DNA from 4 places in the Streptomyces sp. NPDC057302 genome. Region 3 is predicted to be linked to each of the others. Evidence: riboswitches for the same ligand, from Rfam matches in the RefSeq annotation. Region 3 holds a riboswitch; each other region holds the start of a gene.
The links. Region 3 has a riboswitch for cobalamin ahead of ACFUPX_RS30985 (ABC transporter substrate-binding protein). Riboswitches for the same ligand answer to the same signal wherever they lie in the genome.
Positions count from the first base shown of each region.

Region 1: it holds a riboswitch for cobalamin, as region 3 does, so the genes downstream of both, ACFUPX_RS08670 (ABC transporter substrate-binding protein) here and ACFUPX_RS30985 (ABC transporter substrate-binding protein) in region 3, are expected to answer to the same signal.
Region 2: it holds a riboswitch for cobalamin, as region 3 does, so the genes downstream of both, cobN (cobaltochelatase subunit CobN) here and ACFUPX_RS30985 (ABC transporter substrate-binding protein) in region 3, are expected to answer to the same signal.
Region 4: it holds a riboswitch for cobalamin, as region 3 does, so the genes downstream of both, ACFUPX_RS42360 (ABC transporter substrate-binding protein) here and ACFUPX_RS30985 (ABC transporter substrate-binding protein) in region 3, are expected to answer to the same signal.

Region 1 covers NZ_JBHUZJ010000008.1:53,966-57,165, forward strand. The annotation lists gene ACFUPX_RS08660 (alpha/beta fold hydrolase) at 1-373, opposite strand, end outside; gene ACFUPX_RS08665 (sulfotransferase) at 546-1,577, shown strand; cobalamin riboswitch at 1,680-1,809, shown strand; gene ACFUPX_RS08670 (ABC transporter substrate-binding protein) at 1,860-3,200, shown strand, end outside.
Region 2 covers NZ_JBHUZJ010000037.1:30,210-33,409, reverse strand. The annotation lists gene ACFUPX_RS24610 (precorrin-8X methylmutase) at 1-357, opposite strand, end outside; gene cobG (precorrin-3B synthase) at 429-1,739, opposite strand; cobalamin riboswitch at 1,788-1,940, shown strand; gene cobN (cobaltochelatase subunit CobN) at 2,010-3,200, shown strand, end outside.
Region 3 covers NZ_JBHUZJ010000058.1:9,190-12,389, reverse strand. The annotation lists gene ACFUPX_RS30995 (amino acid permease) at 1-524, shown strand, start outside; gene ACFUPX_RS30990 (Mov34/MPN/PAD-1 family protein) at 608-1,030, shown strand; cobalamin riboswitch at 1,026-1,151, shown strand; gene ACFUPX_RS30985 (ABC transporter substrate-binding protein) at 1,195-2,157, shown strand; gene ACFUPX_RS30980 (FecCD family ABC transporter permease) at 2,205-3,200, shown strand, end outside.
Region 4 covers NZ_JBHUZJ010000130.1:2,969-6,168, reverse strand. The annotation lists gene ACFUPX_RS42370 (helix-turn-helix domain-containing protein) at 68-934, shown strand; gene ACFUPX_RS42365 (VOC family protein) at 940-1,434, shown strand; cobalamin riboswitch at 1,442-1,628, shown strand; gene ACFUPX_RS42360 (ABC transporter substrate-binding protein) at 1,721-2,764, shown strand; gene ACFUPX_RS42355 (FecCD family ABC transporter permease) at 2,785-3,200, shown strand, end outside.

The DNA of each region.
Region 1 (3,200 bases), on a different contig from region 3:
CGACCGTGAGCGGCATGTCGAGACTGGGCCCGCCCGGACCGCCGTTGTTGAGCATGAGGGGGCCCACGCGGTGTGCCGGATCGGTGGCGCGCAGGCGGGAGACGGCAATGGTCAGGGTTCGGCCGTCGAGATCGGAGTAGTCGAGCGGCACGGTGAGGTCGGCACACTGGGCGCCCGCGGCATCCAGCTTGTGCCCGGTGGTGTCGTCGGGGCCCAGCGCGCAGTCATGCCAATTGATGTCCTGGGCGTGGTACTGCCCGAGCCCCGATAATTCCTGGACTGGATCCAAGGCCGTGACGGGTGACGTTCCCGCTGCCATGGCCAGGATCGCGACGACGCCGACGGCCGCTTGCCTACCTCTGATGATCTGCATGTACCGCACGCTAGGCGCGTCATCGCCAGGTATCGCTGCGGGCACCCCCCGAGTCTTGCCTAGGGATAGCCCTACTGACGCATGCCACCTGTTGCGCCGGGCGCCGATGTGCTGAGGTGGGGAAAGCCCTGGAACAGCCGCCCTGTGCCCCCGGAGAGCGACCTTGCGCAGCTTGACGTTTGTCATCGGTACGGGCCGCAGTGGTTCCACCGCGCTGTCCCGCATCCTCAACTCCCATCCCGACGTGCTCAGTCTCAACGAGTACATGGCTTCGGTCGGTGACGTGGCCTTCCCCGAAGGCCGCGTATCGGGTGCCGAGTTCTGGGAGACCCTGTTCCGGCCCACCTCGTACTTCGCGAACATGATCCGCAGTGGGGTGCTGATGCCGGAGTTCCTCTACACCCGCAGTCCGGGGCGGTATCGGGCGGAGACCGACGGCATCCCCGCTCTCTCCCTCATGGTGCTGCCGCACCTCACCGATGACCCGGACGGCCTGCTCGACGAGATCGGTGCGGCGGTCGTCGGCTGGCCGGAGCGTGCCGCTGCCGCACATCACGAGGCGCTCTTCGAGCTGCTGGCCACACGGTTCGGCCGCACCGCGGTGGTGGAGCGCTCCGGTTATTCGACGGGCTGGGCGGCGGGGCTTCTCTCCGCCTTCCCGTACGCGAAGTTCGTGCACCTCTTCCGGGACGGCCCGGACTGTGCGCTGTCCATGAGCCGCCACCCCGGGTATCGCACCATCACTTTGCTGCGTGAGATCAGGGAACGGACAGGTGTCGACAACTTCGGCGACCTGACGGAGGAGCAGGTACGTTCCCTTCCCCCGGACCTGGCGCCCCTGCTCGAAGACACCTTCGACGCCGCACTCGTACGGGACCGCGAATTTTCCCTGCGACGGTTCGGCCGACTCTGGTCCGAACTGGTCGTCCAGGGCACGCAGTTCATCGGCAGCCTGCCCGAGGGTCGGCGCATGACGCTCGCCTACGAGGACCTGCTCGACACACCTCAAGAGGAACTCGCCCGTCTCGCCGCGTTCGTCGGGGTCGAACCGTCCCCGCGGTGGCTGGACAGCGCGTGTGCTCAGCTAGACAACAGCCGCCGCGGCTCCGCCCGCAAGCAGCTGTCGGCCGCGGAATTCCAGGACCTGAGGGACAGCTGTGCCGCGGGCACCCGAGCGCTGGAGGGGAAGTCGGCGGATGCGTGACGGCTCTGTCGTCCTTCAGGTCACCCGGGCCGATGGCCGGGAGGGGCCGGGGTGAGGTGCTCCTGGCGGCGTGCGCCACAATGAGCGCACGAGGCGACGGGGACCAGGAAGCCGGTGCGAATCCGGCGCGGTCCCGCCACTGTGACCGGGAAGCGATCCTCCCGCACGCCACTGACCGCGGTACGCGGCCGGGAAGGCGGAGGCGAGCGACGATCCGGGAGCCAGAAGACTGACCCGTCGCCGGTCCAACGTAGGGGCGAGGACACCCCGGAGAGGATCGATGTGACGACGCATGCCCGGACGGAGCCGGTGCGCGGATCGCAGCCAGGCAGGCGAGGTGTGCTGGCCGCCTCAGGCGCCCTGGCGCTCGCCGGGAGCGGCCTGCTCGCCGGCTGCGGCGGTGACACCAAGGACGGGGGAGGCAGCGACCGGTTCCGCGCCGCGTTCACGTCCGGCGGCTCGCAGGAGACCCTGGACCCGCACGTCGCACCGAACTTCGTCGACCAGGCCCGCGCCAAGGCCCTCTACGACACACTCGGTACGTACGCGGACGACATGTCGCTGCGCGAGAGGCTCGCGGAGTCATGGGAGAGCGACACCTCGGGGACCCGTTGGCGCATACGCCTGCGCAGGGCGACGTTCCACGACGGGAAGCCGGTCACCGCGAAGGACGTCCTGTACAGCTACCGCCGCGCCGCCGACCCCGAGACCGGATCGCCCTCGCAGGTACTGCTCTCAGCGATCGACTTCACCGCCAGCAAGGCAGACGGAACGCGGTCCGTCGTCTTCGTGCTGAAAGCGCCGAACTTCGAGTTCCCCACCGTCTTCGCTGGCCCCGGCACCGAGATCATCCCGGCCGGGACGACCGACTTCCGTAAGCCGGTCGGCTCCGGTCCCTTCACCTATGTGTCGTTCACCCCCGGCGGCACGGCCCGCTACCGGAGCTGGAAGGACCACTGGGACGGAGCCCCGCACATCGCCGAGCTGGAGATCGTCCCCGCCAACGAGGAGTCGGCTCGGCTCAACGCCCTGCTGTCCGGGCAGGTGCACTACGGTGCCGACATGTCCGGCTCCTCCGTGGAACGGCTGAAGAAGGACGGCTCGACGCGGCTGCTCACCGCGGAGCGGGCGACCACGCAGCAGCTGCTTCTGCGCACGGGACGCGCGCCGTTCGACGACTCCCGCCTGATCCGTGCCGTGCAGCTGGGGCTCGACCGTGAAGCGCTGGTGCGGATCGCGCTCGCCGGGCACGGCGAGGTGGGCAACGACCTGTTCGGCCTCGGCCTGCGCGGCTACCCCGAGGACCTGGAGCCCCGGGAGCGGGACGTCGACGAGGCACGGAGACTGGTGAAGGACGCCGGAGCGGACGGCCTGCACATCACCGTGGAGACCAGCTCCGTGGATGCCGCGTGGGAGCCCGCAGCTGATCTGATGGCACGCCAGCTGGCCGAGGTCGGGCTGAAGCTGAGGGCTAACACCCGCGCGTCCAGCACCTACTTCAGTGAGATCAGGACCAAGGGCGTCGCCGCGTTCAACACCACGTCCACCCTGCCGGTCTCCGATTTCCTGCAGCAGCGTGTGCGCGGCGGGGCCGCCCGTAACCAGACGCAGTACGCGTCGAAG
Region 2 (3,200 bases), on a different contig from region 3:
CAGGGCGGCGGCGCTGCGGGTGGTGCCGAGCTTCGCCGCGAGATCGGGGACCGCCGGGTCGGACAGGGTGCACACCACGTCGTTGTCGGCGGGCAGCCGCTTGCGGGTGACGCCGCTGGCGACCATGGCCACGTCGCACAGGATGGGCGCGCCGGCGCGCAGGGCCTCGCGGGCGCGGGCGACCACGTCCGGGGTGAAAGCGAGGTCGCGTACGAGGTCGACCATGCCGCAGGCGTGGATCATGCGGACCGCGACCTGGCTCACGTCGGCGGGCAGGCCCGACAGATCCGCCTCCGCGCGGATCGTGGCGAAGGACTGGCGGTAGATCGCCGGTCCGTCCTTCTCGTACTGATGCACAGTGCGTTCGCTCTCTTGATAGGGCAGGGGACGGTCAAGTGTTGCAGGGTTGTTCATGTGTTCATGCGTAGTCAGCCGCGGGCCGCGGCCACAGCGGCGGCCAGCGCCGCGCCGGGGCTGCCGGGGATGCTCGCCGGAGCGTCCCGTTTCCCGCCGTGTACGCGGGAGATCTGGTGTCCCTCGGGAGTGGCGACGACGTCGATCCACTCCCCGTGGGGATGTCCGCACCGGCGCTCGCACCCGGACCAGTACACGGGCAGCGCCCCGACGGGCCCCAACGCCGCTTGCGCCGTGCCGCGTACGTCGTCCAGGGCCTTGGCGCAGCCGGGCCTGCCGATGCAGGCCCCCACGCCGGTCCAGGGGGAGTCGGACGCGGTGATGAGGCCGAGGGCCCCGAGATCCGCCAGGAGTTGAGCGGCCGCTGTCCGCCCGACTCCCGGCAGGACGACTCCGCGCCAGGGGGTCAGCCGCAGCTCGCCGCTGCCGTGGTGGCGGGCGATGTCCGCCAGTGCCGTCCACTGGGCCGCGCCGACACTGCCCAGCGGCAGGCCGACGGACAGCGCGGCCGTGTCGCGGGGGCCGGGCACGACGCCGAGGGCGGGCCCGGCCGCGTCCTGGGGAAGCGGAACGGTGATGCGGGTGGGGGCGAAACCGGCCTGCCGCAGGCGGAGCTGGACCGCGTCCAGGAGGGGGCCGACGCCGCCGGGCAGATCCGTCACCCGCCAGGAACTCGCGTCGGGCGCCTGCTCCAGGAAGGCCTCGGCCGCGATGAGCGCGGCTTGTGGTGCCCGCGCGGCAGGGATCAGGACGGCGTCGTCCGCCGGACCGATCCGCAGCAGGGCCTGGTCCTCGCCCCGCGCCGTCAGGGTCACGTCGCCGCCGAGGGCCGCCACGTCGCCGCGGCCGTCGTCGAGGGCGAACAAGAACCTGCCGGACAGGGCGGTGGCCCGGTCGCTGGCGCACAGCAGCTCGTCCAGGACGGCCGGCCACGGACGGATGTCCCGCTCGCCCAGACCGTCGAGACCCGAGAGCGGAGAGGCCACCACATTGCGCACCCGCTCATGACGTTCCGAGGGCAAAAGCCCCGATTCGGCAAGCATGCGGGCCAGTTCGCTCCCGCGGTCCGCACGCAGCCCGCGCAGCTGCACATTGCCCCGCGATGTGAGATGCAACTCCCCGTCTCCAAGACGCTGGGCCACATCCCGCAGTACGTCCGCCTGCCCGACGCTCAGCAGACCGCCGGGGACCCGGACGCGGGCCAGGGCCCCGTCGTCCGCCCGGTGCAGCCGCAGCGTCCCGGGGCATGCGTCGCCGCGGCCGCGGGCAGACTCGTCTCCCGAGAGCGCGGGCTGGGGGACCGATGGGGGCATGGCGGCGAGCATACCGACCCATCGCACCAGGTCCGCCTGCCCCCCAGCAGATGATCGGCCCTTAGTATTCCTGGTGACGGGCCAGCCGGCCCGTCGTCGCCACAGACGGCGACAAGGGGAGGAAGCCCGGTGCGATTCCGGCGCGGTCCCGCCACTGTGAGCCCGGTGCGCATGCCGGGTGAGTCAGGAACTCCCTTCCCCGAGCTCTCGTCCGCTCGAGCAGGGGAAGACGCCATCGACACCACCCGGGGCGTGGACACCCCGAGGAAGGCCCGACGCCGCATGATCCTGCTCCTGTCGACGTCCGACACCGACCTGCTCAGCGCCCGCGCCGCCGCCGGCCCGGTCGACTACCGCTACGCGAACCCCTCCCGGCTCCCGCTCGAGGACCTTCCGCAGCTCCTGGACGGCACCGACCTGGTCGTCGTACGCCTCCTCGGCGGCGTGCGCGCCTGGCAGGACGGCCTCGACCAAGTCGTGGCGACCGGACGGCCCGTGGTCGTCCTCACCGGCGAACAGGCCCCCGACGCCCAGCTGATGGCCGCGTCCACCGTGCCGATCGGCATCGCGGCCGAGGCCCACGCCTACCTGGCCCACGGCGGCCCCGGCAACCTGGAGCAGCTGGCCCGGTTCCTCTCCGACACCGTCCTGCTCACCGGCCACGGCTTCGAGCCGCCCGCCCCCGCGCCCTCGTGGGGCCCGCTGGAGCGCACCGCACGCCAGGTCGAGGGACCGACCGTCGCGGTGCTCTACTACCGCGCCCACCACATGAGCGGCAACACCGCCTTCATCGACAGCCTGTGCCGCGCGGTCGAGGACGCGGGCGCGCGCCCGCTGCCGCTGTACGTCGCCTCGCTGCGCACCCCCGAACCCGAACTCATCGATGAACTGCGCGCCGCCGACGCGATCGTGACCACGGTCCTCGCGGCGGGCGGCACGCGGCCCGCCGAGGCCTCTGCGGGCGGTGACGACGAGTCCTGGGACGCCGGAGCCCTCACCGGACTCGACGTACCCATCCTCCAGGCGCTCTGCCTCACCAGCTCGCGCACCGACTGGGAGGACAACGACGAGGGCGTGTCGCCGCTGGACGCGGCGAGCCAGATCGCGGTCCCCGAGTTCGACGGCCGCCTGATCACGGTGCCGTTCTCCTTCAAGGAGATCGACGAGGACGGACTTCCCGCGTACGTCGCCGACGCCGAGCGCGCCGCCCGCGTGGCCGGCATCGCCGTGCGGCACGCGCGCCTTCGCCACATCCCGGCCGCCGACAAGCGCATCGCCCTTGTCCTGTCCGCCTACCCGACCAAGCACTCCCGGATCGGCAACGCGGTCGGCCTCGACACCCCCGCGAGCGCCGTCTCCCTGTTGCGCCGACTCCAGGCCGAGGGATACGACTTCGGTACGGAGGAGGTGCCAGGCCTCGCCTCGGGTGACGGCGACGAGCTGATCTACGCGCTGATCGAGGCGGGCGGCCAC
Region 3 (3,200 bases):
TCTCCTCCTGCAACTCCGGTATGTACTCCACCGGCCGCATGCTGCGCGACCTGGCGCTCAACGGGCAGGGCCCGAAGTTCTTCACCAAGCTCACGAAGAACGGCCTGCCCCTGGTCGGCACCACCTTCTCCGCCGCGCTGATGCTGGTCGGCGTCTGGATCAACTACCAGTGGCCGGGCGAGGCGTTCAACTACGTCGTCTCCTTCGCTACCATCTCCGGCATGTGGGCCTGGATCATGATCCTGGTCTGCCAGATCAAGTACCGCCGCAAGGCCGACCGCGGCGAGCTGCCGCAGTCCACCTTCCGGGCGCCGGGAGCGCCGTACACGAGCTGGTTCGCCCTCGCCTTCATCGCCATGGTCATCGTGATGATGGGTATCGACAAGGACGCCCGGATCTCGCTCTACGCGGCTCCGGTGTGGGCCCTGATCCTCGGCGTCGGCTACCTGGTCATGCAGAAGCGCGGCAACGCGCAGTCCACGGGCGGCGGCGAGGCCGAGCCGCAGGACACGGTGCAGAAGTAGCGCCGTAACGCCTGATCCCAGCATGTGGGCCGGTCCGTACCACTCTTCGGTACGGACCGGCCCTTCTGCTTATCCTGGCTGCCATGCTGACCCTCACCCAGGCCCTCCACGACCAGATCGTCGCGCACGCGCGCCAGGACCACCCCGACGAGGCCTGCGGTGTGGTCGCGGGCCCGGAGGGCACCGGCCGCCCCGAGCGCTTCATCCCGATGCTGAACGCGGCCCGCTCGCCCACGTTCTACGAGTTCGACTCGACCGACCTCCTCAAGCTCTACCGCGAGATGGACGACCGCGACGAGGAGCCGGTGATCGTCTACCACTCGCACACGGCGACCGAGGCCTACCCCTCGCGCACGGACATCTCGTACGCCAACGAGCCCGGCGCCCACTACGTCCTGGTCTCCACGGCCGACGCCGACGACGCGGGCGAGTTCCAGTTCCGCTCCTTCCGGATCGTGGACGCGGAGGTCACCGAGGAGAAGGTCGAGATCGTCCAGGCATACTGAGCTTCACCTTTGAGGCGGCAGGGCCCAGGAAGCCGGTGCGAATCCGGCACGGTCCCGCCACTGTGACCCCACCCTTCGCGGGCGGGGCAGTCAGGAACTGACCTGCCGCCTTCTTCTCCCACGACGCAGGGGACGCGGAATCCCCTGGAGGAGGCAGCCCAGCCATGCCCCGCCCCATACGCCTGCTCGCCGCCGCGGCCCTGCTCGTCCCGCTCGCCGCCTGCTCGTCCGCCGCGGACCCCGCTTCGGAAAAGCCCGCCGCGAAGGCCCCCGGCTTCCCCTACACGGTCACGAACTGCGGCGTGAAGACGACGTACGAAGCACCCCCCGAGCGCGCCGTGACGATGAACCAGCACGCGACGGAAGTGATGCTGGAGCTGGGCCTGAAGGACCGCCTCGCGGGCACGGCGTACCTGGACGACAAGGTGCTGCCGAAGTACGCGAAGGCGTACGCGGACACCCCGGTCATCGCCAAGGAGTACCCCTCGTACGAGAAGCTCCTGGCCGCGAACCCCGACTTCGTCTACGGCGGCTACGCGAGCGCGTTCCAGGCGGGCGATGGCCGCAGCCGCAAGGCCCTGGCCAAGTCCGGCGTCGAGAGCCGCCTCAACGTCGAGGGCTGCGCGAAGCGGCCCGTGTCGATGGACGACGTCTACAAGGAGGTCCGCGAGGTCGGCAGCACGTTCGGGGTGCGGCAGCGGGCGGACGAGTGGGTGGGCGACGCCGAGCGCCGGCTGTCCGCCACGGCGAAGAAGCTGAAGTCCAAGAAGCGGGTCCCGGTCTTCGTCTACGACAGCGGGGACAAGACCGCGTTCACTGCGGGCGGCCGTGGCATCGGCAACGACATCATCGAACGGGCGGGCGGGCGCAACGTCTTCGCCGACCTGGACAAGTCCTTCGGCGACGCGTCCTGGGAGTCGGTGGTCGACCGCAAGCCCGAGATGATCGTGATCCTCGACTACGGCGGCACGACGGTCGCCCAGAAGAAGAAGCGCCTCCTGGACGACCCGGTCCTCGCGGACGTCCCCGCCATCAAGCACAAGCGCTTCGCGGTCCTTCCGCTGTCGGACACGGTGGTGGGGGTGAGGGCACCGGGGGCGGTGGAAAAGCTGGCGGACCAGCTGTGAATCCTCAGGCCGTCCGGCGTTTGAGGACGAATTCGGCGGAGCCGGTGATCGACGGCAACCGGTCCGCGGCGAGGGTAAGGCTGCGGTACGGCACCGTCGTCGCCGGGCTGCTGACAGCCCTCGCGGCGGCGGTCGTCGCAGGCCTGGTCCTGGGCTCGGTTCGGATACCCCCGGCCGACGTCCTGGAGATCCTCACCGGCCGCGCGGAGCCCTCCCCGTTCCGCACGATCGTGCTGGACGTCCGCCTACCCCGGGTCCTGCTCGGCGCGGCCGTAGGCGCGGGCCTCGCCGTCATCGGCACCGTCCTCCAGGCCCTGGTCAGGAACCCCCTGGCCGACCCGTTCCTGCTCGGTGTCTCCTCCGGCGCCTCCGCCGGAGCCGTCGCCGTCATCGTCCTCGGCAGCGCCTTCGGCATCGGCACGGGCCTGGCCACCACCGTCACCATCCCGGCCGCCGCCTTCGTGGGCGCCCTGCTCTCCCTGCTCGTCGTCTACACCCTGGCGAGGTCGGGAGGCGGGGGCTTCGCCACCGGGCGCCTGATCCTGGCCGGAGTGGCCGTCTCGTACATCCTCTCCGCCCTGACCAGCCTGATCCTGATCATGGCCGACAGCACGGACCACCTGAAGGAAGTCCTGTACTGGACGCTCGGCGGACTCGGCAGCGCCCGCTGGGACATGCTCGCCCTGCCCGGCGCCGCCCTGATCGTGGGCACGGCGCTGCTCGTCGCCCTGGCCCGCCCCCTGGACCTGCTCCTGGTCGGCGAGGAGGGCGCCACCGTCCTCGGCCTGGACACGGCCCGCTTCCGCGCCGCCGTCTTCGTCCTCGCCTCGCTCCTGACCGGCGTACTCGTCGCCTACAGCGGAGCCATCGGCTTCGTCGGCCTGATGGTGCCGCACGCGGCCCGGATGCTGGTCGGCGCCGCCCACCGGGCGCTCCTGCCGGTGGTGGCCCTGATGGGCGCGGTGTTCCTGGTGGCGGCCGACCTCGCCGCGCGCACGGTCGCGGCCCCGCAGGACATCCCGGTCGGCGTCCTGACGGCGCTG
Region 4 (3,200 bases), on a different contig from region 3:
AGGCACGTCAGACGGCCGGCGGGCCCGGGGCCTGCTTCGAAGGGCCGCCCGTCGCATACTGGTAGGCATGGAGACCGTCTCCCGGGAGTTCGTGCGGGCCGCTCCGCGGCTCGACGGCATGGTGGTGTCCGCCGTCGGCTACCGCACGGTGGGCGAGCAGCCGGGACTCCACCGCGGTCTGCCCTCCCCGTACCTGACGCTGATCTTCTCGCTGGACGGCCCCGTCGTCACCGGCGACAGCCCCGAGCACGCGGGCGGCCCCGAGGCGTCCCGCACGGACATCGTCGTCGGCGGCCTGCACCAGTCCCCGGCGTACGTCGTCAGGCCCGAGCACGAGGCGGGCATCCAGCTCGCCGTGCACCCGCTGGCCGCCCGCGCCCTGTTCGGCGTACCGGCTTCGGAGCTGGCGGGCGACCTGGTGACGTGCGGCGCGCAGGTGCTGGGGCGCCGCGCCGCCGACGTACGGGAGCTGCTGTGCGAGCAGGGCGGCTGGGAGGAGCGGTTCGCCTCCCTGTCCGCCTATTTGAGGCAGCGCGTGGCCGCCGACGACGCCGCCGGATCCGTACGCCCCGAGGTCGCCGAGGCCTGGGCCTGGCTGGCCAGGCACCAGGGCGTCGGCACCCTGCGCGGCCTCTCCCGGCACGTCGCGCTCAGCGAGCGCCGCCTCACCACGCTCTTTCGCGCGGAGACGGGCCTGAGCCCCAAGCAGGCGGGGCGCCTCATGCGGTTCCAGCGCGCCCGCAACGCCGTCGCGCGCTCGGTGGCCGCGGGCGCCGCTCCCGACCTGGCGCGCGTCGCCGCCGACTGCGGCTACTACGACCATTCCCACCTGGTGCGGGACTTCCGGCAGTACACCGGAGTGAGCCCCAGCGGCTGGCTGGCCGAAGAGTGCCGGAATATCCAAGCCGGGAGCGGTGCGGGGGGCGAAGAGTAGGACCCATGAACACCACCGAGAACCAGCCGAAGTCCCCGTCCGCCCCCGACTCCGCCTCCGCTTCCGCCTCCGATTCCACGACGCCTTCCTCCGGCGGGCGCGCCCCCGACGTCTGGCCGTCGCTCCAGGCCCACGATGCCCCCGCCTTGATCGACTTCCTGGTCGGCACGGTCGGCTTCCTGCGGACCGCCGTCTACGAGGACGGCGACCGCGTGGCCCACGCCGAGCTCGACTGGCCCGAGGGCGGAGCCGTCATGCTCGGCTCGTACGACGAGAAGTCCCAGGCCTGGTGCCTGAAGCCGGGCACCTTCGGCGCGTACGTCGTGACCGACCACGTGGACGACCTCTACCAGCGGCTCAGCGCCGCCGGGGTCGAGATCATCCGCGAGATCGAGGACCAGCCGTACGGCAGCCGGGAGTTCGCGATCGCCGACCCCGAGGGCAACAAGTGGTCGTTCGGTACGTACCGTGGCGCTCCGAGGCCCGACCGGGCCTCCTGACCTCGCGTGATAGCTTGCGGACGCCAGTCGACCCACACCAGGGCCAGGGAATCCGGTGCGAATCCGGAACTGACGCGCAGCGGTGAGGGGGGACGGGCGGGGCCACGGCCACTGGGCGTCCACGGACGCCTGGGAAGGCGTCCCGTCCGGCTGATCCCCGAGTCCGAAGACCTGCTGGCGCCTTCGCCCGCGCACCGAGCGGCGGAGGTGACGAAGCAGGCCAGGCTCCGCGTATGAGCCGTGAGACTCAAGGGATCGTGTGTCCTCCACAGCCCGTCGTGTTCGTATGTCCGGCGTGTCCGGCTTCCTCGCCACAGCCATGGCCGTCACCCTGAGCGCCTGCGGCTCGTCCGGCGGCCCGTCCGGCTCGTCGGACTCCGCGGCCAAGCAGGCTGACGGCTACCCCCTCACCCTCTCCTCCTGCGGCAAGAAGGCGGAGATCAAGGCGCCCCCGCAGCGGGCCGTCTCCCTCGACCAGGGCTCCACCGAGATCCTGCTCTCCCTCGGCCTCGCGGACCGCATGGCGGGCACCGGCACCTGGACGGACCCCGTGCTCAAGGGCCTGGAGAAGGACAACGCCAAGGTCGACCGGCTCGCCGACAGCTACCCCTCCTTCGAGAAGGTCCTCGCCCAGGAACCGGACTTCGTCACCGCCTCCTTCCTGGCCACGGTCAGCAAGGGCGGCGTCGCCGACCGCGCCAAGTTCGCCGAACTCGGCGTACCCGCCTATGTCTCGCCCTCCGACTGCGCGGGCAAGGACAACAGCGGCGACGGCGACGGCAGCCGCGTCAAGACACTGACCATGGACACGGTGTACGGCGAGGTCCGGGACCTCTCCCGGGCCTTCGGGGTCGAGAAGCGCGGCGAACGCCTGATCGGCGACCTCAAGGGCCGGGTGGCCAAGGCCACCAAGACCGTCAAGGACGCCGACGCCTCGGGCACGAAGCTCCTCTACTGGTTCGCCAACTCCGACGCCCCCTACATCGCCGGCTGCTGCGGGGCGCCGGGCATCATCACCCGCGAGCTGGGCGTGAAGAACGTCTTCGACGACACCCGCGAGGAGTGGCCCCAGATCAACTGGGAGACGGTGGCCGACCGCGACCCCGACGTCCTGGTCATCGGCGACCTCACCCGCAAGTCGCAGACGGCGGAGAGCGCGAAGAAGAAGATCGCGTTCCTGGAGTCCAACCCGGTCACCAAGAACCTGACCGCCGTGAAGAAGAAGCGGTACGTACTGCTGAGCGGCCAGGCCATGAACCCGACGATCCGCACGGTGGACGGCGTGGAGCAAGTCGCCGACGCGCTGCGTGAGTTCGGGCTCACCAAGTGACGCGAGCCCTCCCGGGCGGCATGCGCGGCACCCTGCTCTGGACGGCCGGTCTCGCCGCCCTCGTCCTCTCCGTGGCGGTGGCCGTCACGATCGGCCCCGCCGACATCTCCGTACCGGACGTGTGGTCGGCGCTCGCGGCCCACCTCGGCTGGGGAGAGGCGACGCTGACGCCCATCCGGGACGGCATCGTCTGGAACCTGCGCATGCCGCGCACGCTCCTGGCCGCGGTCTGCGGCGCGGGCCTCGCGGTCTGCGGGACGGTCCTCCAGTCCCTCCTGCGCAACCCGCTCGCCGACCCCTTCGTGCTCGGCGTCTCCTCCGGGGCGTCCACGGGCGCGGTCGCGATCGTCGTCCTGGGGGTCGGCGGGGGAGTGGTGTCGATCTCGGCGGGCGCCTTCGTGGGAGCCCTCTGCTCGTTCGCCCTGGTCCTGCTGCT